Regions from separate parts of the Streptomyces sp. NPDC007346 genome, predicted to be linked through region 3. Evidence: predicted binding sites of a transcription regulator. Region 3 holds the regulator's gene; each other region holds the start of a gene.
What was found. Region 3 encodes HrcA, which represses chaperone genes, less so after heat shock. Its sites were predicted from a motif close to TTNGCACTCNGNNNNNCNGAGTGCNAA; they were not measured.
Positions count from the first base shown of each region.

Region 1: groL (chaperonin GroEL) is a predicted target of HrcA. The motif match lies at 4,954-4,980, and genes of this name have one in related genera.
Region 2: groES (co-chaperone GroES) is a predicted target of HrcA. The motif match lies at 2,520-2,546, and genes of this name have one in related genera.

Region 1 covers NZ_JBEYKR010000052.1:2,561-12,829, forward strand. Annotated here, with positions in the region: gene AB0917_RS16075 (stealth family protein) at 1-266, opposite strand, end outside; gene AB0917_RS16080 (stealth family protein) at 263-1,906, opposite strand; gene AB0917_RS16085 (hypothetical protein) at 2,203-2,934, opposite strand; gene groL (chaperonin GroEL) at 3,169-4,791, opposite strand; gene AB0917_RS16095 (cold-shock protein) at 5,224-5,430, opposite strand; gene AB0917_RS16100 (MoaD/ThiS family protein) at 5,869-6,147, opposite strand; gene thrC (threonine synthase) at 6,230-7,534, opposite strand; SAM riboswitch class I at 7,553-7,680, opposite strand; gene AB0917_RS16110 (glucosyl-3-phosphoglycerate synthase) at 7,834-8,784, shown strand; gene AB0917_RS16115 (trehalose-6-phosphate synthase) at 8,845-10,236, shown strand.
Region 2 covers NZ_JBEYKR010000017.1:39,553-49,821, reverse strand. Annotated here, with positions in the region: gene AB0917_RS08095 (dihydrofolate reductase family protein) at 1-238, shown strand, start outside; gene groL (chaperonin GroEL) at 331-1,956, opposite strand; gene groES (co-chaperone GroES) at 2,055-2,363, opposite strand; gene AB0917_RS08080 (polysaccharide deacetylase family protein) at 2,689-3,612, opposite strand; gene AB0917_RS08075 (methyltransferase domain-containing protein) at 3,890-5,113, shown strand; gene AB0917_RS08070 (serine/threonine-protein kinase) at 5,376-7,373, shown strand; gene AB0917_RS08065 (MFS transporter) at 7,422-8,999, opposite strand; gene AB0917_RS08060 (TetR/AcrR family transcriptional regulator) at 9,108-9,830, shown strand; gene AB0917_RS08055 (hypothetical protein) at 9,937-10,206, opposite strand; gene tsaD (tRNA (adenosine(37)-N6)-threonylcarbamoyltransferase complex transferase subunit TsaD) at 10,203-10,269, opposite strand, start outside.
Region 3 covers NZ_JBEYKR010000055.1:16,008-26,276, forward strand. Annotated here, with positions in the region: gene AB0917_RS16805 (ribonuclease Z) at 1-231, opposite strand, end outside; gene AB0917_RS16810 (histidine triad nucleotide-binding protein) at 262-621, opposite strand; gene AB0917_RS16815 (16S rRNA (uracil(1498)-N(3))-methyltransferase) at 699-1,445, opposite strand; gene AB0917_RS16820 (nitronate monooxygenase) at 1,442-2,512, opposite strand; gene dnaJ (molecular chaperone DnaJ) at 2,645-3,784, opposite strand; gene hrcA (heat-inducible transcriptional repressor HrcA) at 3,785-4,801, opposite strand; gene AB0917_RS16835 (MBL fold metallo-hydrolase) at 5,046-5,777, shown strand; gene AB0917_RS16840 (DUF3097 domain-containing protein) at 5,975-6,793, shown strand; gene hemW (radical SAM family heme chaperone HemW) at 6,855-8,096, opposite strand; gene AB0917_RS16850 (ATP-binding SpoIIE family protein phosphatase) at 8,150-10,195, opposite strand.

The sequences.
Region 1 (10,269 bases), on a different contig from region 3:
ATGCCGGCCGTCTCCAGCACGTCCGAGACGAGCTTCAGCGACTGCGCCGCGGCCTCGGTGGAGACGTAGCTCTCCGCCGGCCTGCCGAGGACACGCCGTCGCTCCACGACGACGGGCACCACGTCGGGGAGGACCCGCCGCAGCACCGCCCGGCGCCGGGCGACCCGTATCCGCCAGATCGGCGCGACGGCCCCTCGCTCAGCCCTCCGGGCAGCCCGCTTGCCCAGGCGCCAGGCGCGGGAGGCCGTACGGCGGACGAGACTCATTCCGGTGTTCCATCAGATCGCCTTTCGAACGAACTGGGGAACGGGAAATACTCCTCCAGGAAACTGTGCATGCGCACGCTGACTTCTTCGCGCTGGTCCGGAGCGACATCGACGTCGTTCAGGCAGAAGAAGTTGAACCGACGCGTCGTGAGAAGGCCCTCCAGCCGCTTGTCGGCGTCCTCCCGGCTGATGTTCACGTAGCGGAAGCTGTACTTGCCGGGGATGCCCTTCCCGGTGATCAGCGCGTACTGGTAGAGGAGAGGCGCGGTGAGCGCGATGTCCTGGGGCGAGCGGAATCGCGACGCCGTCGTCCGGGAGATGTCCTCGGAGAACGTCTCCTCCAGTTCCAGCAGCGTCTTCCGCTGCTGAGGGAGGGGCGTGTGCATGAAGTTGTTCGTGGTGAGCGTTCCGTACTTCTCCATCAGCAGCCGGCGCACGTTCTTGCTGGCGGAGTTGGTCGCCGTCTCCTCGGCGTGCGGCTTGCCGACGCCGATCTTCAGCGGCGAGACCGGGACCCTCATGACACCACTGGGGTGGAAGAAGGCCTCGGGCGTGACGGGGCAGCCCACGAACACATCGTCGTTGAAGTAGAGATAGTGGTCGGAAATGCCCGGAATGTGGTGAAGCCGCGTCTCAATGGCATGCGAGTTGAAGACGGGGAGAACACCTTCGGGGAAGATGTCCCGGTGATCGACGACGGTGATGCCGTCCGCGTCCGGGTCGAGCCAGGCCGGCGTCTGCCCGTCGGTGACGATGTAGACGTGGCGCACGAAGGGCGCGTACATCTGGAGCGAGCGCAGCGAATACTTCAGCTCGTCGTGGCTGGTGTAACGGGAGGCGTTGACCTCCTTGTCCAGGATCTCGGCGGTACCCAGCCCCTTGTACTTCGCCCGCTTCTCGCGCATGGCCGGCTCTTCGCCGTCCACCCAGGTGTAGACGACGTCGACGGGGAACGTCACGTCGCCGACCGTCGGGCCGGCGAACGGGGCGAACGTCGGTACGTCCCGGTCGCCGATGCGTCGACTGGCGATCTCCTGCTCGGAGTTGGGAAGCACATCGGCGATGCGGTTGCGTCGGGGTGCGACCAGCGCCTGGCTGAAGACGTCCGCCGAGGCCTGCGGCTGCACCTTGGCCAGCTCCCGGTCCCCGTCCTCCCCGGCGAGGAGGTCGGCCCCGTTCTGCCAGAACTCGACGTCACACCCGATCTCGGGACCACCGAGCACCTGCCCCGAAGGCCCGAGGTGGATCTCGCCCACCCGCAGCACCGAGGCCGCCCGGAGGGCCGACGGCAGACTGCCGTCGATATACAGAGCGGGGCGCTTCAGAACGCGCCCCACCGTCGGCTGCCCGATGAAGACCGCCTTACCGGCGTATTCCTCCTCCATCGCATCGTGGAAACGCCCACGGTCCGCTTCGTTGACACCGATGGTGTGACGAATCTTGGAGATGCCGGGTACGAGGAAATAGGAGATGCCCGCACGCTCAAGGGCCCGGGTGGCTATCGCCAGATTCTCCGCGGCCGCGTCGGTCGCCGAGAATCCCGGCACCACACGCCCGTACAGTTCCTGGCCGTTCACGACGACCCTGCGCACATCGGGCTGGCCGCTGACGGCCCTGCGCCGGTTGCGCGCCGAACGCATCCGCCATGACTGTTCAGCGGCCTTCCGCTGGACTCGCGGGCCCATTCTGCGTGCGAATGAACGAACAGTCACATTCTTTCCTCTCTACCGTCGGGAAGCAAGGGGGGAACCGGTCGTGACCCGAGTGCGATCCCTCTGCCCGGTCAGGAGCGTCCACCGCTTCCCACCCGCCGCCCACTCGCCTGGCCGGCGCGCTTCAGCACGCCGAAGGATAGCTCGAAGCCGTCCTTTTACCGAACGGCAGTTTAACGACCAGCAGACAGTTTGAGCACCGTGCAAGTCCGGGCCCCGGAGGGTCACCGCCGGCCCTGTCTCCCCGCCGATCCGGGGCTGTACTGGTCAGTGGCCCGCAACGGGAGCGCCGTCGAGCGCGCCGTACCGCCCTGACCGCCGCCCGCGTTCGCCGGGGACGGTGACCTTTGTCGCATGACGAAACCGCCCCAGGCCGCCGTTCCGGTGCCCAGCAGTAGCGGGATCAAGCCATAGCCGACGACCGACGACGAGTGCGCGTACCACCGGCCGCCGTCGGACACCTGGGTCGCGGTGATCGTCGCGGGGTCGTTCCTGCCGTCGTGGTCCGCGAAGAGGATGCGCGTACGCCCGGTCCGGGCCGGTTCGGGCATGCCGTCCACATGGACGCGCAGCGCCCCCGCGGCGACCCGCTCGCGCTCCGCCTCGTTGGCGCGCTGCTGGGCGGGGCTCTCACCGAAGCAGTGCCAGACGGTCTGCCCCTTCTTCGTCCGCGTGTCGTGGCAGTCGATCCGGCCGAAGGTCTCCACCCGCATGCCGAGGAGGCCGGAGAGGCTCGTACCGACCGTCACGATGAACAGCCCCGCCGCGAACAGGGCCGCGCCCGCGAGGACGAGCCCGGCGCCCTTGATACGTCTGGTACACAGCGCTCCGTCCGACCGTCCGCTGCTTAGCCGCTTCCTGTCCGAGCGCCTCCTGGCCCACCGTCCCCTGTCCGACCGCTCCTTGTCCGACCGACCGCGTTCCGGACCGCTGTTCCCCGCCTGCGTAGCCGTCATGGCCGTACCGCCCCCGTTCACGTGCCGCCCGCGTCCCCCGCGCGCGTAACAACCGTTCCCGCATTGTCCCAGGAGCACCCGCCGCCGCCCTGGACACGCCACAGGGGCGGCACCTCCCGTGAAGGAGGTGCCGCCCCTGCGGGACGTACTGGTGCGTACCGCCCCGACCGGGACGTACGCGGAACTTCGATCAGCCGGAGGGCGCCCCGGGCGGACCCGGGGCTCCGTGGCGGATCAGAAGTCCATGTCACCGCCCGGCATGCCGCCCGGAGCGGCCGCGCCGGCCTTCTCGGGCTTGTCGGCGATGACGGCCTCGGTGGTGAGGAAGAGCGCGGCGATGGAGGCGGCGTTCTGCAGAGCGGAGCGCGTGACCTTCGCCGGGTCGATGATGCCCTCGGCGATCATGTCCACGTACTCGCCGGTCGCGGCGTTGAGGCCGTGACCGATCGGCAGGTTGCGGACCTTCTCGACGATGACGCCACCCTCGAGACCACCGTTGACGGCGATCTGCTTGAGCGGGGCCTCCAGCGCGAGCTTCACGGCGTTGGCGCCGGTCGCCTCGTCGCCCGTGAGGTCGAGCTTGTCGAAGACGGCCGAGGCCTGGAGCAGAGCCACGCCACCACCGGCGACGATGCCCTCCTCGACGGCGGCCTTGGCGTTGCGCACCGCGTCCTCGATGCGGTGCTTGCGCTCCTTGAGCTCCACCTCGGTGGCGGCGCCGGCCTTGATGACGGCCACACCGCCGGCCAGCTTCGCCAGGCGCTCCTGGAGCTTCTCGCGGTCGTAGTCCGAGTCGGAGTTCTCGATCTCGGCACGGATCTGCTTGACGCGACCCTGCACCTGCTCGCTGTCCCCGGCACCGTCGACGATCGTGGTCTCGTCCTTGGTGATGACGACCTTGCGGGCGCGGCCGAGCAGGTCCAGGCCGGCGTTCTCCAGCTTGAGACCGACCTCCTCGGAGATCACGGTGCCACCGGTGAGGATGGCGATGTCCGCGAGCATGGCCTTGCGGCGGTCACCGAAGCCCGGGGCCTTCACGGCGACGGACTTGAACGTGCCCTTGATCTTGTTGACGACCAGGGTGGAGAGCGCCTCGCCCTCGACGTCCTCGGCGATGATCAGCAGCGGCTTGCCCGACTGCATGACCTTCTCCAGCAGCGGGATCAGGTCCTTGACGCTGGCGATCTTCGAGTTGACGATCAGGATGTACGGGTCGTCGAGCGACGCCTCCATACGCTCCATGTCGGTGGCGAAGTAGGCCGAGATGTAGCCCTTGTCGAAGCGCATACCCTCGGTGAGCTCGAGCTCCAGACCGAAGGTCTGGGACTCCTCGACGGTGATGACGCCTTCCTTGCCGACCTTGTCCATCGCCTCGGCGATCTTGGCGCCGATCTCGGTGTCGGCGGCGGAGATGGAGGCGGTCGAAGCGATCTGCTCCTTGGTCTCCACGTCCTTGGCCTGCTCCAGCAGAGCGGCGGAGACGGCCTCGACGGCCTTCTCGATGCCCCGCTTGAGAGCCATCGGGTTGGCGCCTGCGGCGACGTTGCGCAGACCCTCGCGGACGAGAGCCTGAGCCAGAACGGTGGCGGTGGTCGTACCGTCGCCGGCGACGTCGTCCGTCTTCTTGGCGACCTCCTTGACCAGCTCCGCACCGATCTTCTCGTACGGGTCCTCGAGCTCGATCTCCTTGGCGATGGAAACACCATCGTTGGTGATCGTGGGCGCGCCCCACTTCTTCTCGAGGACGACGTTACGGCCCTTGGGGCCGAGGGTGACCTTGACGGCGTCGGCGAGCTGGTTCATCCCGCGCTCGAGACCGCGCCGTGCCTCCTCGTCGAACGCGATGATCTTGGCCATGTGAAGTGGTCCTCCCGGACAGGGGTGGATTCTCCGGACCGAGAGGCGCCCGCGACGGACGGCCTGCGTGCGTGGCGGTTCCTTGCCCCGCCGCGCCTGCGGGCCTCACCGGCCCGGTCCAAGTTTCTGTCACTCTCACCTGGAGAGTGCTAATGCCAATGATTAGCACTCGACCCCCGAGAGTGCAAGCGCCTTCGACCAAGGCACGCCATGCGAAACCGGAGCAGAACAGGGCGGAACCAGAGCGTCCGCAGGAGGGAGCCGGAACGGCGTCCGCAGGACTGAGCCAGGACCGCGCCCGCAGGACGGACCCAGCAGCACCGCGTCCGCAGGGCGGAGCCAGGACGCACGTAGGGCCCGATCCCCTGGTGGCGAACTCCGGGGTCGGGCCCTGCGTGCGTGAGTAGTGACGTCGGACGGCCTGCGCCGAGCTCAGCCGACGGCGAGCTTGACCATGTCGGCCTGGGGCCCCTTCTGGCCCTGCGAGATCTCGAATTCAACTCGCTGACCCTCTTCGAGGGTGCGGTACCCGTCCATCTGGATCGCGCTGTAGTGGACGAAAACATCCGCACCACCGTCGACCGCGATGAAGCCGTACCCCTTCTCCGCGTTGAACCACTTGACGGTGCCCTGAGCCATGCCTAACTCCCCTATAACTGGCCCTTGCACGGGACCGCACTTCGCGGCCCCGGGTCGTAACTCACCCTCCGTCAGGAGAGGTGCGCGGCGCCGCAGCGCGTCGACCGCGGCCGAATGTATCCGCCCAACTGCCCTCTGCAACAGGTCAATCGGACGAGAATTCCGGGCACAGGCGAACGCCCGAATATGCGGGATTGCTGAGATTACGGGCAAGTCGGGCCAGGCAAAGGCCACTTATGCCTCAAGGGGTTCACGCACTTTGGCTGCTTCTTATCGGAGCCGGGCGCATTCTCATATGCGGGCGGCATGCGCAGCGAAGGGGGCTTCCCCAACTGTACCGTGCTCAACCATGCAGAATTGCCCCCTCCGCTTTGTGTCGCGGAGGGGGCAACCGGGGTCAGGCGAAGGCGCGGTGGGGGCGCGGCGGCCCCAGGGGGTTCAGCAACCGCCGGCCACGGCCGGGATGATCGAGATGCCGGCGCCGTCCGGGGTGACCGTGTCCAGGCCGCTCTCGAAGCGCACGTCGTCGTCGTTGACGTACACGTTCACGAAGCGGCGCAGCTTGCCCTGGTCGTCCAGGACGCGTGCGGCGATGCCCGGGTGGTCCTTCTCCAGGGACGCGATGACCTCGGAGAGCTTCGCGCCCTCCGCCGTGACCTCGGCCTGGCCGCCCGTGTACGTGCGGAGGATGGTGGGGATGCGGACCTTGACGCTCATGGTGGGTGCCCTTCTTGCTTCGGACGCGGTCTCGGACGCGGACGGCGGTCTCGGACGCGGTCTCGGACTCGGACTCGGTGGGTCAGGCGGAGGCGAGGCCCGCGGCGCGGAACGCGTCCAGGCTCGGCTTGATGGTGGCCGTCGCCTGCGAGGTCGCGGAGACCGCGTCGAGCGTCTTGAGCCCGTCACCGGTGTTCAGGACGACGGTGGTGAGCGTCGGGTCGATGACGCCGGCCTCGACGAGCTTCTTCGTCACGCCGAGCGTCACGCCGCCCGCCGTCTCGCCGAAGATGCCCTCGGTACGCGCCAGCAGCTTGATCGCGTCTACGACCTGCTCGTCGTTCACGTCCTCCACCGCGCCGCCGGTGCGGCGGGCGATGTCCAGGACGTACGGGCCGTCCGCCGGGTTGCCGATGGCCAGCGACTTGGCGATGGTGTCCGGCTTCTGGGGCCGTACGACGTCGTGGCCGGCCTTGAAGGCGGCGGAGACCGGGGAGCAGCCCTCGGCCTGGGCGCCGAAGATCTTGTACGGCCTGTCCTCGACGAGGCCGAGCTTGATCAGCTCCTGGAACCCCTTGTCGATCTTCGTCAGCTGGGAGCCGGACGCGATCGGGATGACGATCTGGTCGGGGAGCCGCCAGCCGAGCTGCTCGCAGATCTCGTACGCCAGGGTCTTGGAGCCCTCGCCGTAGTACGGGCGCAGGTTGACGTTGACGAAGCCCCAGCCCTCGCCGAGCGGGTCGCCGATGAGCTCGGAGCAGAAGCGGTTGACGTCGTCGTAGTTGCCCTCGATGCCGACCAGCTCGCCCCCGTACACCGCGGCCATGACGACCTTGCCCTGCTCCAGGTCGTGCGGGATGAAGACGCACGAGCGCAGTCCGGCGCGGGCGGCGGCGGCGCCGACGGCACCGGCCAGGTTGCCCGTGGAGGAGCAGGAGAGGGTGGTGAACCCGAAGGCGCGGGCGGCCTCGACGGCGATGGCGACGACCCGGTCCTTGAAGGAGTGCGTCGGGTTGCCGGAGTCGTCCTTGACGTACAGACCGCCGGTGACGCCCAGCTCACGGGCGAGGTTGTCGGCCTTGACCAGCTTGGTGAAGCCGGGGTTGATGTTGGGCTTCTCCGCGACGTCGGCGGGGACCGGCAGCAGCGGGGCGTAGCGCCAGATGTTGTTCGGGCCGGCCTCGATGCGCTTCCTCAGCTCCTCGGGGGAGCCGGTGGGCAGGTCGTACGCCACTTCCAGCGGCCCGAAACAGGACGCACAGGCGAAGAGGGGGCCGAGCTCGAAACGCTCGCCGCACTCGCGGCAGGAGAGCGCCGCGGCGGGACCGAGGTCGACGGCCGGGGCGGAAGAAGAAGCGGTGTTACCTGCAACAGTCTGAACAGCCATGATGGCGGAGGCCCTTTCTCCTCATCTTCCTTGTGACGCGTTTCGCCACAAGACGGAATTGGCACCTTCCCCACCGTGACCTCGCGGTCGGTAGGAGGGTTGCCGGGACTTCAACGGGCCGTTCCCTCAGTCCCTCTGGATGAGCTCTGTGGCACTGGATCTTCGATCCAGGCGTTTGTGTGCGGACGGACCCCGACATGCGACGGTCATCCGCGTTGTTCAAGACTGTAACCGAAGGACTGGACTGTTGAGATAGTCGTCCGCACCGCGAGATGGATCACATACGAGGAGTCCCGACCGTGCTCGAAGAGGTGGAACGCTGGCTGACCAGGCGTTCCTGGTCGTCCGCCGACCGCCCGCTGGACCGGCTCACCGACGCCCGGAACGCCGACCCGCACCGCACCTCGGTGAGTGTGGTGCTGCCCGCGCTGAACGAGGAGGCCACGGTCGGCGCGATCGTGGCGACGATCCGGCGGGAGCTGATGGAGAAGGTCCGGCTGGTCGACGAACTGGTCGTGATCGACTCCGGTTCCACCGACGCCACCGCCGCCGTCGCCCGTGCGGCGGGAGCCCGGGTGGTCCACCGGGACGCGATCCTGCCCCGCGTCCCGGCCCTGCCCGGCAAGGGCGAGGTGCTCTGGCGGTCGCTCCTGGTGACCAGCGGTGAGATCGTCTGCTTCGTCGACGCCGACCTCAAGGACTTCTCCGCCGACTTCGTCTCGGGGACGGTCGGGCCGCTGATCACCGACCCCACCGTCCAGTTCGTCAAGGCGATGTACGACCGTCCGCTGGGTGACACCGCAGGTCAGGGTGGTCGCGTCACCGAGCTGGTGGCACGCCCCCTGCTCAATCTGCACTGGCCGCAGCTGGCCGGCTTCGTGCAGCCGCTGGGCGGCGAGTACGCGGTGCGGCGGTCCCTGCTGGAGCGGCTGCCCTTCCCGGTCGGTTACGGAGTGGAGTTGGGGCTCCTGGTGGACGCGCTGCACACCGTGGGGCTGGACGCGCTGGGCCAGGTCGACGTCGGGGTGCGGCGCCACCGCCACCAGGACGGGCAGGCGCTGGGCCGGATGGCGGCGGCGATCTACCGCACGGCGCAGCTGCGGCTCTCCCGGGGCCATCTGGTGCGGCCCGCGCTGACGCAGTTCGAGCGGGGCGATGAGGGGTTCGTGGCGCGCACCCACGCGGTGGACACGGAGGAGCGGCCGCCGATGCGGGAGATCGAGGAGTACGCGGAGCGCCACGCGGCGTGAGGGGGCCTCCCGGGCGGCCCGCGCGTTTGGGGGCTTCCCGAACGGGCTAGGTTCCGCTACATGGTCTCCGAGCACGCAACCCCCTCGACTGCCCAGGTCCTCGTCGCCTCCAACCGCGGCCCGATCACGTACACGCTCGGCGAGGACGGCACGCTCGACGCCAAGCGCGGCGGCGGCGGGCTCGTCTCCGGGCTCAGCGCCGTCGACGACAAGCTGTGGGTCTGCGCGGCCCTCGGCGACGGCGACCGCGAGGCGGTGCGGCGCGGGGTCGGTGAGCCGGGCGTACGGATGCTCGACATCGACGCCCAGGTCCACGCCGACGCGTACAACGGCATCGCCAACTCCGTGCTCTGGTTCGTCCACCACCTGCTCTACCAGACCCCCGTCGAGCCGGTCTTCGACGCGGAGTTCCGGCGCCAGTGGGCCTCGTACGAGACGTACAACCGGGCCTTCGCCCAGGCGCTCGCCGAGGAGGCGGGCCAGGGGGCGGCGGTCCTGGTGCAGGACTACCACCTGGCCCTGGTCCCCGGCATGCTGCGCGAGCTGCGCCCGGATCTGCGGATCGGCCACTTCTCGCACACCCCGTGGGCCCCGGTGGACTACTTCCGGCTGCTCCCCGACGACATCGGCGAGCAGCTGCTGCACGGCATCCTCGGCGCGGACCGGGCCGCGTTCCTGACCCGGCGGTGGGCGGACGCGTTCATCGGCTGCTGTACGGAGATCCTCGGCGGGACGGGCCGCACCAGGATCGGGGTGCACGGGCTCGGGGCCGACGCGGACTTCCTGCGGCAGCGGTCGCACGAGGCGGACGTGGACGAGCGCATGGAGGCGCTGCGGGAGCAGGTGGGCGAGGGCCGGAAGACCATCGTCCGGGTGGACCGCACCGAGCTGTCCAAGAACATCGTGCGCGGCCTGCACGCCTACCGGGCCCTGCTGGAGACCCACCCCGAGTGGCGCGAACGCGTGGTCCACGTGGCCTTCGCCTACCCCTCCCGCCAGGACCTCTCGGTCTACCGGGACTACACGGCGGCGGTGCAGAGCCTGGCCACCGAGATCAACGGGGCTTACGGCACGGACGGTTGGACACCCGTGGTCCTCCACGTGAAGGACGACTTCGCCCGCTCGCTCGCCGCGTACCGGCTGGCGGACGTGGCGCTGGTCAACCCGATCCGCGACGGCATGAACCTGGTCGCCAAGGAGGTCCCCGTCGTCTCCGACCACGGCTGCGCCCTGGTGCTGTCGCGGGAGGCGGGGGCGTACGAGGAGCTGGGCGAGGACGCGATCGTGGTGAACCCGTACGACGTGGTGGGCACGGCCGAGGCGCTGCACGAGGCCCTGTCGATGAGCGCCGAGGAGCGGACCGGCCGTACGAAGCGACTGGCCGAGGCGGCCACGGCGCTGCCGCCGCAGCAGTGGTTCCTGGACCAGCTGGAGGCGCTGCGGCAGGAGTGAGGGGCCGGGGGGCGGCCGGGCGCCCCCCGGGGC
Region 2 (10,269 bases), on a different contig from region 3:
CGCCCTGAAGGAGACCGAGGGCGGACCGGTCATCGTCCACGGCAGCGCCACCCTGAACCGCGGCCTGTCGGACGCCGGCCTGATCGACCGCTACCACCTGCTCGTCTTCCCGCTCCTGCTCGGTGCGGGCAAGCGGCTGTTCAGCACGGCGGACAAGGACGCCCGGAAGCTGAGGCTGGTCGAGCACGAGGCCTACGCGAACGGCATCCAGAAGAACGTGTTCGACGTCGTGCGCTGATACGCCGCAGACGGCCCGGACGCACCGAGGCCCGGTGCCCCCGCGACGGGGGTACCGGGCCTCAGGCGTACCAAGAGGTACCGCGCGTTCTCCTAGTGGGAGTGGCCGTGGCCGCCGTGACCGGCGTCGGCCTCTTCCTCGGCCGGCTTCTCGACGACCAGGGTCTCGGTCGTGAGCAGCAGCGACGCGATGGACGCGGCGTTCTCCAGGGCGGAGCGGGTGACCTTGACCGGGTCGATGACGCCGGCCTTGACCAGGTCGCCGTACTCGCCAGTGGCGGCGTTGAAGCCCTGGCCCTTGTCGAGCTCGGCGACCTTGGAGGTGATGACGTAACCCTCCAGGCCGGCGTTCTCGGCGATCCAGCGCAGCGGCTCGACGGCGGCGCGGCGGACGACCGCGACACCGGTGGCCTCGTCGCCGGTCTTGCCGAGGTTGCCCTCCAGGACCTTCACGGCGTGGACGAGGGAGGAGCCACCGCCGGAGACGATGCCCTCCTCGACCGCGGCGCGGGTCGCGGAGATCGCGTCCTCGAGACGGTGCTTCTTCTCCTTGAGCTCCACCTCGGTGGCGGCACCGACGCGGATGACGCACACGCCGCCGGCCAGCTTCGCGAGGCGCTCCTGGAGCTTCTCGCGGTCCCAGTCGGAGTCCGTGGACTCGATCTCAGCCTTGATCTGGTTGACGCGGCCCTTGACGTCGTCGGAGTTGCCGCCGCCGTCGACGATGGTCGTGTCGTCCTTGGAGACGGTGACGCGGCGGGCGGTGCCGAGCACGTCCAGACCGGCCTGGTCGAGCTTGAGGCCGACCTCTTCGGCGATGACGGTCGCACCCGTGAGGGTGGCGATGTCGCCGAGCATGGCCTTGCGGCGGTCACCGAAGCCCGGGGCCTTCACCGCGACGGCGTTGAAGGTGCCACGGATCTTGTTGACGACGAGGGTGGAGAGCGCCTCGCCCTCGACGTCCTCGGCGATGATCAGGAGCGGCTTGGAGCCACCGGCCTGGATGACCTTCTCCAGGAGCGGGAGCAGCTCCTGGATGGAGCCGATCTTGCCCTGGTGGATCAGGATGTACGGGTCGTCGAGGACGGCCTCCATACGCTCCTGGTCGGTCACCATGTACGGGGACAGGTAGCCCTTGTCGAAGGCCATGCCCTCGGTGAACTCCAGGTCCAGACCGAAGGTGTTGGACTCCTCGACGGTGATGACACCGTCCTTGCCGACCTTGTCCATCGCGTCCGCGATGAGCTCGCCGACCTGGGTGTCCTGCGCGGAGAGCGCGGCCACGGCGGCGATGTCGGACTTGTCGTCGATCGGGCGGGCCGTGGAGAGAAGCTCCTCGGACACGGCCTTGACGGCGGCGTCGATGCCCTTCTTCAGGGCGGCCGGGGAGGCACCCGCGGCGACGTTGCGCAGACCCTCGCGGACGAGCGCCTGGGCCAGGACGGTCGCGGTGGTGGTGCCGTCACCCGCTACGTCGTTGGTCTTGGTCGCCACCTCCTTGACGAGCTGGGCACCGAGGTTCTCGTACGGGTCGTCGAGCTCGACCTCGCGCGCGATGGTGACGCCGTCGTTGGTGATGGTGGGCGCGCCGAACTTCTTGTCGATGACGACGTTGCGGCCCTTGGGGCCGATCGTCACCTTGACCGTGTCGGCAAGCTTGTTGACGCCGCGCTCAAGGGCGCGACGGGCGTCCTCGTCGAACTTCAGAATCTTCGCCATGGGCTGTACTTCCCTCTCGAACGAACTGCGCCCCTCGCCACCCGGCTAGTTATTTCGCAGGGGGCCAGGGGCGCAGAACACAAGCAAACGTGGGTGAATTACTTCTCGACGATCGCGAGGACGTCGCGGGCCGAGAGGACGAGGTACTCCTCGCCGCTGTACTTCACCTCGGTGCCGCCGTACTTGCTGTACAGGACGACGTCGCCGGTCTTGACGTCGAGCGGAAGACGCTCGCCGTTCTCGAAGCGGCCCGGACCCACGGCGAGGACGACGCCCTCCTGGGGCTTCTCCTTCGCGGTGTCCGGAATGACCAGGCCGGAAGCCGTGGTCTGCTCGGCGTCGAGCGGCTGGACCACAATGCGGTCCTCGAGCGGCTTGATCGCAACCTTGGAGCTGGTGGTCGACACGATCCGGTCTCCCCCTTCGGAGATCTCACGGGGTTTAGCAGTCAGTGGGCGGCGACCAGACCGATCCGTCGTCGCGGGTGCCGGACCTGCCCTGTCGCACAGTGTGGTGCTGGCACTCTCCAGGGGGGAGTGCCAGACCTGAGACTATGACCGCGATTAGCACTCGGTCAAGCGGAGTGCCAATTCACCACCCTCGCGCCGCCTCGATCGGGGCCGTACGCGTCGGGAGCCGTACGCATGGAGGCCGCATGCATCGGGCCGTACGCGTCGAGCCGGCCACGCCGGGCCGTACGCGCCGGGCCGTACGGGAGGAAGGCGGTGCGGGTCAGACGTAGTCCTCCAGCTTCGCCACCGCGTACCCCTTGTCCGTGATGGTCTTCATGACCAGGCGGATCATGTCGGGCATCGTGCCCTTCCAGTCGCCCTTGCCCCGGAAGTGGGTGAGGACGATGTCGCCGGGGTGCAGATCGCGGTCCCACTCCCGCCACTCCATGTGGTCGGCGAAGGCCTCGGCCGCCCACAGGGGAACGGCGGTGATGCCGCAGGACTTGGCGACGACGAGGGTGTCCCGGTTGTAGTTGCCGTAGGGCGGGCGGAAGAGGGTGGGCCGCTTCCCGTAGGTCTTGAGGATCTTCTCCTGCTGGCCGCAGATCTCCCGCTTCTGCTCGGCGTAGGAGAGGCCGGGCAGATAGCGGTGGTTGAGCGTGTGGTTGCTGATGACCACCCCGCGCTTCTGCATCTGCTTGAAGTACCCGTAGTTGTCATTGGTGACGTAGTCACTCAGGAAGGCGCTGTAGGGGATGTCCAGTTCGGTCATCATCCGCAGCAGCTCGGGGTCCTTCTCCGCCCCGTCGTCCATGGTGAGGAAGACGATCTTCTCCTTGGTGGGGACGGTGGTGAAGACGGGCGGCAGCCCCTGGTCGTCCCGGACCTCGAACCCCTTGCGCGTGGTGATGCTCGGCTTCACCTCGGGCGGTTCGGGGGCGGCGAGCGGGGTCTTGGCCAGCCCCCACTTCTTCGCGGCGACGGCCCGTGCGGCCTGTTTGCGCCTCAGCTCCTCGGCGTACGTGTCCAGGGCGCGGGCGGGCCCGGCCTGCTGGGCGGCCTCACCCTGCTGCCCGGCGGCGGGCTTCGCCGCTCCGTCCGGGGCCCCCGTGCCGCCGCCGCCCACCTCCGCCGCGCAGGCGGAGGTGACGGTGGCGGCCAGGAGGGCCGCCAGCACGACAGTGGCCGGCCGGTGCCGCTTCATGGGTGATTTTCCTTTTTGTCGTACTAGTTGCATGGCGCCGCATCCTGCCAGCCGTCCACCCGCCTCCCGCCCCGACACCGCGAGCGGCCCGCACCCGTCCCCCGGCCGGCCCATAGGAATCCGCGTCGGCGCACAGGGGCCCGCGTCGCTCTATAGGTCCTGCGTCGCTCTATAGGGCCCGCGTCGGCGTATAGGGGCCGCGTCGCTCTAGAGAGCCCGCGTCGCCCCGTAAGGCCTGCGTCGACCCGTAAGGCCCCCCGTCCACGCACCGGCCACAATGGACCAGGTGAACGCAACGACCCCCGCCACTCCGGCCGACGACCCCGCCCGTGCCGCCTTCGCCGCCCTGCGCACCCCCGAGGGCGAGCGCCTGCTGGCCGAGCTGCGCGACCACGACCCCGCCCAGGAGCTGGCCACCGCGACCCGGTTGCGCCGCACGCACCCGGCGGAGCTGGTGTCGGCCGCCCTGGGCCAGGCCCGGCTGCGGCAGCGGGCGGTGGCGAAGTTCGGGGCCGAGGACGCGTACCGGATGTACTTCACGCCCAACGGTGTCGAGCAGGCCACCCGGACCTCGGTAGCCACCCACCGCGCCGCCCGGTTCGCCGGGCTCGGCGTGCGGAGCGTGGCGGACCTGTGCTGCGGCATCGGCGGCGACGCCGTCGCGCTCGCCCGCGCCGGGATCTCCGTCCTCGCCGTGGACCGCGACCCGCTCACCGCCGAGGTGGCCCGCGCCAACGCCGAGGCGCTCGGCCTGGGCGCGCTGATCGAGGTGCGGTGCGCCGATGTGACGGAGATCGACACCTCCGCGTACGACGCGGTCTTCGTGGACCCGGCCCGGCGCGGCGGACGCGGCAGGATCTTCGATCCGGAGGCCTACTCACCGCCGCTGTCCTGGGCGACGGCCGCCGCGCTGAAGGCTCCTCGCGCGGCGCTGAAGATCGCGCCCGGCATCCCGCACGAGGCGATCGGCCCGGAGGCGGAGGCCGAGTGGATCTCGGACGGGGGTGACGTCAAGGAGGCGGTGCTCTGGTACGGGGAAGGCTTCGCGCCCGGTTCGTTCCGGGCCACCCTGCTGCCGTCCGGGGCGACCCTCACCGCCCCGGCCCCGCTGCCCGCCCCGCCGGTCGGCCCGGTCGGGCGCTATCTGTACGAGCCGGACGGCGCGGTGATCCGGGCGCACCTGGTCGCCGACATCGTGGAGCGGTGCGGCGGGCGGCTGGTGGACGAGACGATCGCGTACGTCACGAGCGATGTGCCCTACTCCTCCCCGTACGTCTCCGGGTACGAGATCACCGACCGGCTGCCGTTCGGCGTGAAGAAGCTGAAGGCGCTGCTGCGGGAGCGTCAGGTGGGCGTGCTGACCGTCAAGAAGCGCGGTTCGGCGGTCGAACCCGAGGAGCTGCGCCGCCGGATGAAGCTCGCCGGCCCGAACGCGGCCACGGTGTTCCTGACCCGGGTGGCCGGGGCCCCGACGATGCTGATCGGCCACCCGCTGGGCTGAGCCGGGCCGAGTCGGGCCAGGCTGAACCGGGCCCGAGCCGGGCCAGGCCGACCAGCCCTCGGCCGGCCTGATCCAGCCCTCCGCCGGCCCGGCCTGAACGAGGCTCGGCCGGTCAGCGCCGTCCGTTCGAAAGTCCCTGGTCGAAGGGCGAGGGGAAAGGCGGTCGTCCGGTGCAACCGGCAGCTCCCTGCCGCATGTCTCCTCTTCCGGATACAGTACGGCTCGTTTCGGGACAACAGGCGCCGTCGGGGGAAGCAGCACGATGACCAGTCAGCAGCAGGGCAACGACGGGGTTTTCCAGCCGTTGGAGGAGAGCGACCCGCGGACGGTGGCCGGTTACCGGCTGACCGCGAAGCTCGGCTCCGGCGGGATGGGCAAGGTCTACCTCTCGTACACCCCCGGCGGGCGGCCCGTCGCCATCAAGGTGATCCGGCCCGACTTCAGCGAGGACGCCGAGTTCCGCCGCCGCTTCCAGCAGGAGGTCCAGGCCGCCCAGCGGGTCCAGGGCCTGTACACCGCGCCCGTCATCGACAGTGACACGGAGAGCGCGCAGCAGTGGCTGGCCACCGCCTACGTGCCGGGCCCGTCGCTCGCCACGGCGGTCGGCGAGCACGGGCCGCTGCCGGTCCCCGCGATCCTGCTGCTCATCGCGGGCATGGCCGAGGCGCTCCACGTCATCCACGGGGCGGGCATCGTCCACCGCGACCTCAAGCCGTCCAACGTGCTGCTGGCGGCCGACGGGCCGAGGGTGATCGACTTCGGCATCGCGCGGGCCGCCGACGCGACCTCGCTCACCGGCAGCGGGGTCACCGTCGGGACCCCGGCGTTCATGGCGCCGGAGCAGGCGGCGGGCAGGTCCGTGACGGCGGCGACCGACATCTTCGCGCTCGGGCAGGTCGCCGCCTTCGCCGCGACCGGCGCGCCCGCCTTCGGCGAGGGGACCTCGCACGGGGTGCTGTACCGGGTCGTGCACGAGGAGCCGGATCTGACGGGGGTCCCCGAGGAGCTGCGGGAGCTGGTCACCCGCTGCCTGGCCAAGTCCCCCGAGGACCGCCCCTCGGTGGCCGAGGTCATCGACCTGTGCCGCAACGCCAACAGCGAGACCCAGCTGCGCCGCCCGGAGGACTGGCTGCCGGGCGCGGTGGCCGCCGACATCACCGTACGGGTGGCCGCGCCCGCCCCCGACCGCACCCCGCCGCCTCCGAGCACCCCGCCGACCCCGCCCACGGCCCCGCTCACCGTGCCCGCGACGCCCCCGCCGACCGCCCCGGTGACGGCCCCGGTGACGGTGGCCCAGCAGCCTCCGACCGTGCCCGCGCCGACCGCTCCCGCCCCGTCCACGCCCGCCGCCCCGCCCGGGGCCCACCAGCAGCCGGGCGTGACGGCGAACCCGGCGCCGGGCGCGTACGGGTACCCGACGCAGCCGCAGGGCGCGTACGGCTACCCCTCGCACGCGGGCCCCGCGCAGCAGCCCGGCCCGTACGGCTACCCGCAGACCGGCTCGCCCTCCGGGGGCTACGCCGGCGGCTACCCGCCGGCGTACCCGTCCGCCGGCCAGCAGCCGCAGCAGCCCCAAGCGCCCCAGCCGCCCGCGCCGGAGAAGCCGAAGAAGAAGCGCACCGGCCTGTTCGTCACGATCGCCGTCGTCGCGGCCCTCGCCGCCGGGGCCGGCGGCGGGTACGCGGTGTACGGCCCCAAGGGCGACACGGACGGCGGGAAGGACCAGAAGCAGGAGCAGAACCAGGCGGGCGGCGACACCGCCAAGCCCCAGCAGAAGGAGCCCGCCGCGAGCACCCCCTCGGCCGGCACCGACGTGACGGACGACGACGATGACACGGGAGACGACGAGGGAAGCGGCGCCGCACCGCTGCCGGACCCCGAGCCCGTCGCGTACAAGTCCATCGACCTGACCGCCGGCTACCACCTGTCGCTCGCCGACAGCACGGACAGCCCGCGCAACGGCAGCAGCGGCGACTTCGCGTACAGCTCCATCAGCAGTGTGGTGCGGACGAACGGGTCGATGGTGCTGCTGAACCCGGGGCAGCAGGGCGACCTCCAGACCTGCCGGTCCGAGACCCGGTTCTCCACGAAGCTGGCGCTGGACCGGCTGGTGCGGGGCACGCAGATCTGCGTCCGTACGGACAACGGGCACCTGGGCCTCGTCGTCGTACGGGCCCTGCCCGCGGCGAACGCGGCGGCCAACTACATGACGCTGGACGTGACCGTGTGGCGCAACGCCATCGCGGTCGACGAGTCGTAGGAGCCGCGGGCGGCGCGGGGGCCGGTAGCGGCGCCCCCGCGCCCGTACTCACCGGCCCGGGGCCTCCTCCTCACGCTCCTTCGCGACGCGCTCGACGGCCACCGGGCCGGCCCCCCGCTCCCCGGGCAGCAGGACGTACGCCGCCAGCGCGGCGGCCGCCAGGAGCCCGGCCGCGACCCAGAACGCGGCCGCGTACCCCGAGGAGAGAGCCGTGCGCCCGGTGGCGCCGCCGGTGACCTGGGCGGCGACGGTGACCAGGATGGCGAGGCCGAGCGAACCCCCCACCTGGCGGGAGCTGTTGAGCAGCCCGGACGCCATGCCCGTCTCGCCGGGCACCACGTCGGTGGTGGCCGCCGTGCCGAGCGGGACGAAGCAGAGGCCGATACCGAGGGAGCAGAGCAGCGACGGGCCGAGGATCGAGGTGAGGAAGGAGCCGTCGACCGTGGCGGTCGCCGCGAACCACGCCATCCCGAGCGCCGCCAGCGTGCCGCCCACGGTCATCAGCCGCCGGATGCCCAGCGCCGCGACCGCGCGGGTGGCCAGGACGGAGCCCGCGACGATGCCCACGCAGAACGGCAGGAACGCGAAGCCGGCGGCGGTCGGCCCGTAGCCGAGGACCAGTTGCATGTAGAGCGAGACGAAGTAGAACGCGCCGAACTGGGCCGAGGCCAGCAGCAGGCAGAACAGGTTGGCGGTGAGCACCGGCCGGCCGCGCAGCAGGCCGGGGCGGAGCAGGGGCGATGCCGTACGGAGCTCGACGGCGACGAACGCGGCCAGCAGGATCACCGCCGCGCCCAGGGCGGTCACCGTGACGGCCGAGCCCCAGCCGTCGTCCGAGGCCCGCACCAGGCCGAGGACCAGGAGTGTGGTCCCGCCCGTCGCGAGGAGCGCCCCGGCGAGGTCCAGCCGCGCGCCGCTCCGCCGCTGCCCGCCGACCGGTCCGGTGCGCGCGGCGGCGGCCAGGGCGAAGACCACGATCGGCACGTTGACCAGCATCACCGACCGCCAGCCCGCCGCGTCGGTGAGCACACCGCCCGCCAGCACCCCGACCGCGCCGCCCGCCGCGCCCGCCATGCCCCAGAGCCCGAGCGCCCGGGAGCGGGCGGGCCCGGCCGGGAACGCCAGGGTGATCAGGGCGAACGCCACCGGGGCGAGGGCCGCCGCGCCGACGCCCTGGACGGCCCGCGCCGCCACCAGCGACCCGGGCGACCAGGCGAGGCCGCCGGCCAGGCTCGCGAGGCCGAAGAGGGCCAGGCCGCCCGTGAGGACGCGGCGGGGGCCGGCCAGGTCGGCGAGCCGGCCGCCGAGCATGAGGAGCCCGCCGAAGGCGAGGGCGTACGCGTTGACGACCCAGAGCAGCCCGTCCGGGCCGAAGCCGAGGTCGCTGCGGATGTCGGGCAGCGCGACGTTCACCACGGACATGTCCAGCGACACCAGGAACTGCACGGTGAGCGCCACCACCAGCAGCCACCGCGCATGCCGCGCCCCCGCCGCCGACCCGCCGCCTGCCGGGCCGCTTCCCGTCGGCCCGCCACCTGCCGGGCCGCTTTCCGTCGGCCCGGCGCCCGTCGGCCCGCCTCCCGCCGCCGCGCTGTCCGTCGTACCGCTGTCCGCCGTACCGCCCATGACGCCCCTCCCCTTTCCCGTCCGCCGACCCTCGGCGAGAATTACCATACACGTATAGAAAATAGGTGCGGAGACGTCGAGAGGGCCCCGTGGGGAGAGAATGCCCAGGTGTCAGGCAGCGAGAAGAAGACGAGCGACCAGAACAAGAAGACGACGGGCGGCAAACCGGCGACGGCGGGCCGGCCCGTGGGGCGCCCGCGCCGGCTGGACCCGGACGTGATGGTCGCCACCGCGCGCCGCATCGTCGAGGAGGAGGGCGTGGCGGCCCTGTCCATGCGGCGGGTGGCCAAGGAGCTGGGCAGCACGCCGATGGCGCTCTACCACTACGTCCAGGACAAGGACGAGCTGCTGATGCTCACCCTCTCCGGCACCGCGGCCGCCTTCCCGCGCCCGGAGCTGCCCGAGGACCCGCGCGAGCGGCTGGTGGCGGTGGCCGTGCACATGCACGACATCATCGGCCGCATCCCCTGGGTGCTGGACATCCTGGCGCTGGGCGAGCTGACCGACCGCAACGCCCTGTGGATGGTGGAGGAGATCATCGACTCCGCCCTGGCCTGCGGCCTCTCCCCCGCCCGCTCGGTGCGCGCGTACCGGACGATCTGGAGTTACGTCTACGGCGACCTGGTCTTCCGCAGGGCGGCGGCCCGCCGGGCGGAGCAGCCCTCCCGGCGGGAGTTCTTCCCCGAGATGATCACCGAGGAGGACGCGGCGGAGCTGCCCCGGCTGACCGAGGTGAAGGGGCACTGGCGGGAGTACGCCGCCGATTACGAGATCGCCGCCGAGCTGGACGCGATCGTGGAGGGGCTGATCGGCCGGGGGACGCGGGGCTGATCGGCACCGGAGGACGCGCGGTCGGCCAACCAGGGCACGCAGGGCTGACGGGCCCCGCCCCGCAGAGGCCCCCTCAGCCCCCTCAGTCCCGCAGCCCCTCAGTCCCTCAGCCCACCGCCTCGAACCGCCACCGGTGCACCGGCCGGGTGATCAGGGCGGCGTCGGGCTCGGGGAGTTCGGGGAGGTCGTCGGCGTACGACGCCTCCTCCCACCACGTCATGACCAGCACCCGGTCCTGCGGGGCGCGCAGCAGTTCGCGGCGGGCCGGCTCGCGGGCCAGCTCGGCGGAGCGCGCCCGCGCCCACTCCAGGAGTTCGCCGCCCCGGCCCTCCACGGCGCGGGCCTCCCACATCAGGACGACGGTCGCGGCGCTCATGAGTACAGGTTGTCCTTGCTGATCTCGTGCACGTGATCGTGGTCGTGGGAGTGTGAGTGGGAG
Region 3 (10,269 bases):
CTGGATCACTCCGGCGAGCCCGAGGGAGTGGTCGCCGTGGAAGTGGGTGACGCAGATCCGGTCGATGTCGTGCGCGGCGACCCCGGCCCGCAGCATCTGGCGCTGGGTGCCCTCGCCGGGGTCGAAGAGGATGCCCTCGCCGTCCCAGCGCAGCAGATAGCCGTTGTGGTTGCGGTGCCGGGTGGGGACCTGGCTGGCGGTGCCGAGCACCACCAGCTCGCGTACGGACATGGGGGAAACGCTCCTGCTGTGCGGAGGGGGTTATCCGGGGGGCCACTGGAGGCCGCGGCCGCCCAGGACGTGGGCGTGCACGTGGAAGACGGTCTGGCCGGCGCCGGAGCCGGTGTTGAGGATGATCCGGTAACCGCTGCCGTCCACCTTCTCGTCGGCGGCGACCGCTCCGGCCTCGCGCAGCATGTCGGCGGCGGTCTGCGGTTCGGCGGCGGCCAGCGAGGCCGCGTCCGGGTAGTGGGCCTTGGGGATGACCAGGACGTGGGTCGGGGCCTGCGGGTTGATGTCGCGGAAGGAGACGGTGGTCTCGCTCTCCCGGACGATGGTCGCCGGGATGTCTCCCGAGACGATCTTGCAGAACAGGCAGTCGGTCTGCGGCTCTCCCGCCATGGCTCCGGGCCTCCTCGTTCGCTGATGATCAGTTGTACGGGCATGCTATCGCCGGACTCCGGTCGCCCGGCCCGAGGTCATCCCCAGCGGCCGGTGCGTCCGAGGAGCAGCGCGCTCGCGGCCGTCCCGGCGGTGGAGGTGCGCAGCACGCTGCGGCCCAGCCGGTACGGGCGGGCGCCCGCCTCGGCGAAGGCGGTCAGCTCCTGCGGGGAGACGCCGCCCTCGGGGCCGACGACGAGCACGATCGAGCCGGTGGCGGGGAGTTCGGCGGTGGCGAGAGGTGTGCTGTCGTGGTCGCGGTCCTCGTGCAGGACCCCGGCGAAGCCGGCACCGGCCAGCAGCGCGGCGACCTGCTGGGTCGTCATGGCCTCGGTCACCTCGGGGAAGCGCACCCGGCGGGACTGCTTGCCCGCCTCCCGTGCCGTACTGCGCCATTTCGCCAGGGACTTGGCGCCCCGCTCGCCCTTCCACCGAGTGACGCAGCGGGCGGCCTGCCACGGCACGATCGCGTCGACGCCGGTCTCGGTCATCGTCTCGACGGCCAGCTCGCCCCGGTCGCCCTTGGGGAGCGCCTGGACGACGGTGATGCGGGGCGCGGGCTCCGGCTCCTCCTGGACGGGCGCGCCGACGGTGACCGTGAGCCGGTCCTTGCCCTCGGCGGCGCGGACGGTGCCCTGCGCCCAGTGGCCGAGCCCGTCGGTGAGGACGACCTCCTCGCCGGGCTCCAGCCGCCTGACCGACACGGCGTGCCGCCCCTCGGGCCCGTCCAGCACGAACTCCGGCCCGGTGGGCATCCGTTCGACGACGAAGACCGGTGCGGTCACCGGGGGCTCCTCATGCTCAGGGCCGCCCTGGCGGCCTCCAGTTCGGCGGCGAGCAGCTCGATCAGCTCACCGGCGGGCAGTTCGCGGGCCATCCGGTGGCCCTGCCCCGCCCACAGGGCCATGCCCTGGGCGTCCCCGGCCTTGGCGGCGGCCTGGCGCAGCCCGGTGGTCACGTAGTGAACCTGGGGGTAGGCGGCGGGGGCGTACGGGCCGTGTTCGCGGATGAACCGGTTGACCAGGCCGCGCGCGGGGCGCCCGGAGAAGGCGCGGGTCAGCTCGGTGCGGACGAAGAGCGGGTTGGTCAGGGCCTGCTTGTGGAGGAGGTGGGCGCCGGACTCGGGGCAGATCAGGAAGGCGGTGCCGAGCTGGGCGGCGTCCGCTCCGGCCGCGAGGACGGCGGCGATCTGCGAGCCGCGCATCAGGCCGCCCGCCGCGACGATCGGGATCTGCACGGTCTCGCGGACCTGGGTGACGAGGGTGAGCAGCCCGGTGCCGGTGTGGTCGGCCTGCGGGTCGTCGCGGTGGGTGGACTGGTGGCCGCCCGCCTCGACGCCCTGGACGCAGACGGCGTCGGCGCCCGCCCACTGGGCGGCCTGGGCCTCCTCGGGGGAGGTGACCGTCACGATGGTGTACGTCCCCGCCTTGGCGAAGGCGTCGAGCGTGTCGCGGGCGGGGCAGCCGAAGGTGAAGGAGACCACCGGGACGGGGTCCTCCAGCAGGATGGCGACCTTCGCCTCGTACCCGTCGTCGCCGCTGCCGTCGGGGTCGCCGAGCGGGGTCTCGTACCAGGCGGCCTCACCGGCCAGCTGGTGGCGGTAGACCTCGACGGCGCTGGGGTCGGCGAGCGCGGGCTGCGGCATGAAGAGGTTGACGCCGAACGGGCCGCCGGTGAGCCGGCGCAGCTGTTTGATCTCGTTGTACATGCCGTCCGCCGTCTTGTACCCGGCGGCCAGGAATCCGAGCCCGCCCGCCTCGGCGACGGCCGCGGCGAGCTGAGGTCCGGAAGCGCCGCCCGCCATGGGGGCCTGCACGATCGGATACCGGCAGAGATCGGTCAACGAGGACATGACCGCATCGTGCCACGTCCGTCGCACAGGGCCGAATCAGCCAGCGTGCGGTATGACCGGATCTCCCGCCGAACGCCGCACCGCCCACCGGCGGAGAACCGGTGGGCGGTGCGGTGAAAGGCGGAAAACGCTTCAGCGGCCGTTGAAGGCGTCCTTCAGCCGGGAGAAGAGCCCCTGCTGACCTGGCTGAAACTGGCCCAGAGGCCGCTCCTCGCCGCGCAGCTTGGAGAGCTCCCGCAGCAGCCGCTCCTGTTCCGCGTCGAGCTTGGAGGGGGTGATCACCTCGACGTGCACGATGAGGTCGCCCCGGCCACCGCCGCGCAGGTGGGTGATGCCCCGCCCGTGCAGGGGGACGGACTGGCCGGACTGGGTGCCGGGGCGGATGTCGATCTCCTCGACGCCGTCCAGGGTCTCCAGCGGACACTTGGTGCCGAGGGCGGCCGCGGTCATCGGGATGGTGACCGTGCAGTGCAGGTCGTCGCCGCGCCGCTGGAAGACGGTGTGCGGCACCTCGTGGATCTCGACGTACAGGTCGCCGGGCGGGCCGCCGCCGGGGCCGACCTCGCCCTCACCGGCGAGCTGGATGCGCGTGCCGTTGTCGACGCCCGCGGGGATCTTGACGGTGAGCGTGCGGCGCGAACGGATACGGCCGTCGCCGGCGCACTCCGGGCACGGCGTCGGCACGACCGTACCGAAGCCCTGGCACTGCGGGCAGGGCCGCGAGGTCATGACCTGGCCCAGGAAGGACCGGGTGACCTGCGAGACCTCACCGCGGCCGCGGCACATGTCACAGGTCTGGGCGGAGGTGCCGGGGGCCGCGCCCTCGCCGCTGCAGGTGTTGCAGACGACCGCCGTGTCGACCTGAATGTCCTTGGTGGTGCCGAAGGCCGCCTCGGAGAGGTCGATCTCCAGCCGGATCATGGCGTCCTGGCCGCGCCGGGTGCGCGAGCGGGGCCCGCGCTGCGCGGCGTTGCCGAAGAACGCGTCCATGATGTCGGAGAAGTTGCCGAAGCCACCGGCTCCGAAACCGCCCGCGCCGCCGCCCCCGCCGTTGCCGGAGAGCGGGTCGCCGCCGAGGTCGTAGACCTGCTTCTTCTGCGGGTCCGAGAGCACCTCGTAGGCGGCGTTGATCTCCTTGAACCGCTCCTGGGTCTTCGGATCCGGGTTGACATCCGGGTGCAGCTCGCGGGCGAGCCGACGGAATGCCTTCTTGATCTCGTCCTGAGATGCGTCGCGGCGCACGCCGAGTACGGCGTAGTAGTCCGTGGCCACTTACGACTCCGCCAGGATCTGTCCGACGTAACGTGCCACTGCGCGTACCGCTCCCATCGTTCCGGGGTAGTCCATGCGGGTCGGTCCGACCACGCCGAGTTTGGCGACTGCCTCGTCGCCCGAACCGTAGCCGACCGCGACGACGGACGTGGACGTGAGGCCCTCGTGGGCGTTCTCGTGCCCGATCCGCACGGTCATGGCTGAATCCGTTGCCTCACCGAGCAGCTTCAGCAGGACGACCTGCTCCTCCAGTGCTTCCAGCACCGGCCGGATCATCACAGGGAAGTCGTGCCCGAAGCGGGTGAGGTTGGAGGTGCCGCCGATCATCAGCCGCTCCTCCGTCTCCTCGACCAGGGTTTCGAGGAGGGTGGAAAGAACCGTGGAAACCGTTCCCCGGTCCTCGCTGTCGAAGGATTCCGGCAGCTCCCGCACCAGCCGCGGGACATCCGAGAAGCGGCGTCCGACGACCCGGCTGTTGAGCCGGGCACGCAGATCCGCGAGGGATGCCTCGCCGAAGGGCGCGGGGCAGTCGATCATACGCTGTTCGACCCGGCCGGTGTCCGTGATCAGGACCAGCATCAGCCGGGCGGGGGCGAGCGAGAGCAGCTCCACGTGCCGCACCGTCGAGCGGGTCAGCGAGGGGTACTGCACGACCGCGACCTGCCGGGTCAGCTGCGCGAGCAGCCGTACGGTCCGGCCGACCACGTCGTCGAGGTCGACCGCGCCGTCGAGGAAGTTCTGGATGGCCCGGCGCTCGGGCGAGGAGAGCGGCTTGACGCCGGCGAGCTTGTCGACGAAGAGGCGGTACCCCTTGTCGGTGGGGATGCGCCCCGCGCTCGTGTGCGGCTGCGCGATGAAGCCCTCGTCCTCCAGCACCGCCATGTCGTTGCGGACGGTGGCCGGGGAGACCCCCAGCTGGTGCCGCTCCGTGAGCGCCTTGGAGCCGACGGGCTCCTCGGTGCCGACATAGTCCTGGACGATGGCGCGCAGCACTTCGAGTCTGCGTTCGCTGAGCATGGCGCACACCTCCAGCTGTCGTTCCCCGGTCTCTGTCTCCGGATCTTCGTCTGGCACTCGGTGCGTACGAGTGCCAGTTACCCATCGGTCAGTGTACGGGGGTGGGGTGGGGCCGGGGCAAGGGCGACCGGTCATGCCTCCGCCGAGCCGTACGGGACGACCGGTCATGCCTCCGCCGAACCGAGCAGAACGACCGGTCATGCCTCCGCCGAACCGGGCGGGACATTGCCGATAGCGTCGCCCCATGGACGTCTCTTGGGAAGACTTCGGCTGGGAGCGGTTGGGCCACGGTATCGGGCGGCGGCGCCTGCCGGGCTGGGACGCCACGGCCGCGCTGGTGGCCGGGGCCGGCGGTGTGCTGCTGTACGACACCGGCTCGACCCTGCGCGAGGGCGTCGAGCTGCGCCGCCAGGCCGAGGCGCTGCTCGGCCGGAGGGTGACGCATATCGCACTGAGCCACCCGCACTTCGATCATGTGCTGGGCACGGCGGCGTTCGCCGGGGCCCAGGTGTACGGAGCGGTGGGCATCAGCGCCCTGCTGCGCCGCTCGGCGGACGAGCTCACCGGGTCGGCGGTGCGCCACGGCCTCGCGGAGGAGGAGGCACACCGGGCGGTGGACACGCTGGTGGTGCCGCACCACGAGGTGACCGGCGAGTGGACGCTCGACCTGGGCGGCGGCCGTCAGGTGCTGCTGGCCGACGTGGGCCCGGGGCACAGCGGCCACGACCTGGCGGTGCTGGTCCCGGGCACGGACGAGGAGCCCGCGGTGGTGCTCTGCGGGGACCTGGTGGAGGAGTCCGGTGAGCCGCAGGCGGGCCGGGACGCGATCACCTCCCGCTGGCCGGCCGCCCTGGACCGGCTGCTGGAGCTGGGCGGCGAGGGCTCGGTGTACGTACCAGGGCACGGGGCGGTGGTGGACGCGGCGTTCGTGCGGGCGCAGCGGGGGGCGCTGGCGGAGCGGTTCGGGGTGGGGTGAGCCGGGGGGCGAACGGTGAGGTAGGCGGTGAGATGAGCCGGGGGCTGGCGGAGCGGTTCGGGTGGGGTGAGCCGGGGGCGAGCGGTGAAGTAAGCGGTGAGATGAGCTGGGGGGGCGAGCCGGGGGCGTACGCCGGGCCCGCGTGTCGTGTGCGGGGGGCGAATCCCCGTACGGGCGGAGCGAATTATCGTCGTCCCATGCGCAGCTACCAGCCGGACCTGACCCCGCCGTGGAAGAGGTCCGCCCCCGTGCCCGAGGTCCCCGCCGAACCCGACCTGGTCGTGGAGGAGGTCGCCACCGGCTTCTGCGGGGCGGTGATCCGCTGCGAGAAGACGGCCCAGGGGCCCACGGTGACCCTGGAGGACCGCTTCGGCAAGCACCGGGTCTTCCCGATGGAGCCCCGCGCTTTCCTGCTGGAGGGCAAGGTGGTCACGCTGGTCCGTCCTGGGCCGGGCGGTCCTGTGCGTCCCACCCGTACGGCCTCCGGTTCGGTGGCGGTGCCCGGTGCGCGGGCCCGGGTGGCGCGGGCCGGGCGGATCTACGTGGAGGGCCGGCACGACGCGGAGCTGGTCGAGCGGGTGTGGGGCGACGACCTGCGCATCGAGGGTGTGGTGGTGGAGTACCTGGAGGGCATCGACGACCTCCCGGCCATCGTGGGCGAGTTCTCCCCGGGGCCCGACGCCCGGCTCGGGGTGCTGGTGGACCACCTGGTGGCCGGTTCCAAGGAGTCCCGGATCGCCGCGCAGGTCTCGGACCCGCATGTGCTGGTGGTGGGCCACCCGTACATCGACGTGTGGGAGGCCGTGAAGCCGTCGTCGGTGGGGATCGACGCGTGGCCGGTGGTGCCGCGCGGCCAGGACTGGAAGACGGGGGTGTGCCGGGCGCTGGGGTGGCCGGAGAACACCGGCGCGGCCTGGCAGCACATCCTGTCCAAGGTGCGCAGCTACAAGGATCTGGAACCGCAGCTCCTGGGGAGGGTCGAGGAGCTGATCGACTTCGTGACCCTTCCCGAGTGACGTCACGGGGGCAGGCCCGCCACGTCAGGGGGCGGGCCTCCAGCCCCCAGCCCCCCAGCCCTCAGTCCACCAGGTCCCGCACCACCGCGTCGGCCAGGAGCCGCCCGCGCAGGGTGAGGACCGCGCGGCCCTCCTCGTACGGTTCCGGCTCCAGCAGGCCGTCGGTCAGGGCCCGGCGGGAGGCGGCGAGGCCGTCGGTTTTCAGCAGGTCGAGCGGGCAGCCGTCGCGGAGCCGGAGCTCCAGCAGGATGCGCTCGACCCGGCGGTCCTCCTCGGCCAGGACCTCCCGGCCCGCTCCCGGTGAACGGCCCTCGGAGAGCGCCTGGGCGTACGCGCCGGGGTGCTTCACGTTCCACCAGCGGACCCCGCCGACGTGGCTGTGGGCGCCGGGGCCCGCGCCCCACCAGTCGGCGCCACGCCAGTACAGCTCGTTGTGGAGGCAGCGGCCGGCCTCGGTGGTGGCCCAGTTGGAGACCTCGTACCAGTCGAAGCCGGCGGCGGCGAAGGCCTCGTCCGCGATCAGGTAGCGGTCGGCGTGCGCGTCGTCGTCGGTCATGGGGATCTCGCCGCGCCGGATGCGGCGGGCGAGCTGGGTGCCCTCCTCGACGATGAGCGCGTACGCGGAGACGTGGTCGGGACCCGCGCCGATGGCCGCGTCCAGGGTGGCCCGCCAGTCGTCGTCGGACTCGCCGGGGGTGCCGTAGATCAGGTCCAGGTTGACGTGGTCGAAGCCCGCAGCGCGTGCCTCCGCGACGCAGGCCTCGGGGCGGCCGGGGGTGTGGGTGCGGTCCAGGATCTTCAGGACGTGCTGCTTGGCGCTCTGCATGCCGAAGGAGACCCGGTTGAAACCGCCCTCGCGCAGGGCGGAGAGGTAGGCGGGGTCGACGGACTCGGGGTTCGCCTCGGTGGTGATCTCCGCGTCGTCCGCGAGCCCGAACTCCTCCCGGATCGCTGCCAGCATCCGTACAAGGTCCGCTGCGGGCAGCAGCGTGGGCGTGCCGCCGCCGACGAAGACCGTACGGACGGGGCGGGGGTCGTCGCCGAGGACCTTGCGGGCCTGGCGGACCTCCTCGATCAGGTGGGCGGCGTAGTTGTCGCGGGAGGCCAGGGCGCCGCCGGAGCCGCGCAGCTCGGTGGCGGTGTAGGTGTTGAAGTCGCAGTAGCCGCAGCGGGTGGCGCAGTACGGGACGTGCAGGTAGAAGCCGAGCGGGCGGTCGGCTGCGCCTTCCAGGGCGTGGCGGGGCAGCGCCCCGTCGTCGGGCACGGGCTCACCATCGGGCAGTACGGAAGGCATACCGTCCATTGTCGCTCGCCGCGGACGTTCCCCGGACCTGGGCCGCTTTTCGCCGACGTGCTTCAGTCCGCGTGCAGCACCAGCAGCGCCACATCGTCGTCCGGGGGCCGCTCGGCGAACTCGTGGACCGCCCGCCGGATCCGCTCGGCCGTCGCCTCGGCGGGCAGCCCGGCGCACCCGGCCAGCACCCGGGCCAGCCCGTCCCCGTCGTCGAACATCAGCGGGCCCGACCGCCGCTCGGTCACCCCGTCCGTGACGCAGAGCAGGCTGTCCCCGGGCGCCAGGTCGAAGGTCTGGCTCTCGTACGCCACGTCCTCCACGACCCCGAGCAGCACCTGCGGCTCGGCCGCCGGGCGTACCGAGCCGTCGGGGCGCAGCAGCAGCGGCAGCGGGTGTCCGGCGCTGGCCACCGTGCAGCGGACGCCTCCGCCGGGGAGCGGCACGACCTCCCCGTACAGCAGGGAGAGGAACCGCGGCTGCGAGCCGTCGTGCAGCGCCTGTCCCCCGGCGGCGGCGACCATCAGGGCGGCGGCCTCGGCGGCCTCCATGGCGTCGTCGAGCAGCAGCCGGTTGAGCCGGTCCAGCACCTCCCCGACGCCGAAGCCCTCGCGGGAGAGCAGGCGGAGCCAGGGGCGGGCGAGGCCGGTGACGACGGCGGCCTCGGGGCCGGAGCCCTGGACGTCGCCGAGGACGAAGCACCAGCGGTCGCCGGGGCAGGGGAAGATGTCGTAGAAGTCACCGCCGACCACGCCGTCGTCGCTCGGTTCGTACACGAGGGCGCTGGTGACGCCGGGGATGTCCGCGACCTTGCTGGGGAGCAGGCCGCGCTGGAGGATGCGGCTGATGGTGGCCTGCCGGGTGTAGGCGCGGGCGGCGCCGACGGCGAGGCCGAGGCGGCGTACGAAGTCCTCGATGAGCGAGGCGACGGCTTCCGGGACCTGGGCGACGCCCTCCCGGCCGACGAGGACGGTCCCGAGCGCCCGGCCGCCCGCCGTGATCCGGAAGGCGAGCGCGGCGCCGTCGCGGCCGCCCGGGTTCGAGGGCGGGGCCGGGGTGCCCTCCTCCGCTCGGGGGGCCGGCCAGGGTACGGGGACGGATACGGGCCCGGAGCCGACGTCGGCCGGAAGGCGGAGGGGCTCCCTCTCCAGGGCCGTGCGCAGAGGCTCCGTACCGTCCTCGTCGCTGTGCCAGACCCGGGCCAGGCGGGGTTCGGCCGCCGGTCCCCCGCCCTCCGGCTCCAGCCAGATCGCACACCAGTCCGCGAGGCGGGGCACCAGCAGCTGGCCCGCTATGGCGGCCACCAGGTCCTCGTCGAGCTGCCCGGCGAGCAGGTCGGACGCCTCGGCGAGGAAGGCCGGGGCGCCCCGGCTGTCCCAGACCGCGTCGTCGCGCTCGGTGCGCCGGGCGGCGGGGGCGAGGATCTCGGCGGCGCGCAGGCCGCGGCGGAGGGAGTCGCGGTCGGGCGGGGCGGTCGGGCCGCTCCAGTCGTCGACGGGGAGGCGGGCCCAGACGGTCTTGAGGCCGGTGCGGTAGGTGATGCCCCAGGACTCGGCGAGGGTGGCGACGAGCTGGAGGCCCCGGCCGTACTCGGCGGGGTCGGGCAGATCGGCGGGGACGGGGGGCTCGGTGGGGGCGGGGCCGGGGGCCTCCGCGTCCGTGCCGGCCGTACCGTCCGTGCCGGCCGTCGGCTCGGCGGGCGGCCGGGCCGGCTCCCCTGCCGCCCTGGGTTCGTCGCCGCCCACCGGGCGGGCCGGGTGGTGGTCGGTGACCTCCAGGACGAGGGCGGCCGCGGGTTCCTCGGCGCTCTCCTCCGCCAGCCTGAGGACCAGGTCGACGGTGGTCCCGGCGTGCACGACGGCGTTGGTGACCAGCTCGTTGGTGACGGTCACCGCGTCGTCGGCGAGCCGGTCGCTGAAGCCCACGGCGGCGGGCACCCCGAGCCCGGTCCACTCCGCGAGCGCCGCCCGCACGAACCGGCGGGCCGCGGACGGGGAGAGAGGTATTCCGGGCAGGCTGGTGCGACTGGCCAGGCGCGGGCCGTGCGCGTACCCGGCACGGGTGGTGCCGGGACGCTGCACGGTGTCCCACTGCGAGGGGATGGGTGCCACGGTGCGGCTCCTACGGTCCGACGACTCCGACAGAGTGACAGACCGGACGCGCACATAAGCACCGAGTTACCGAA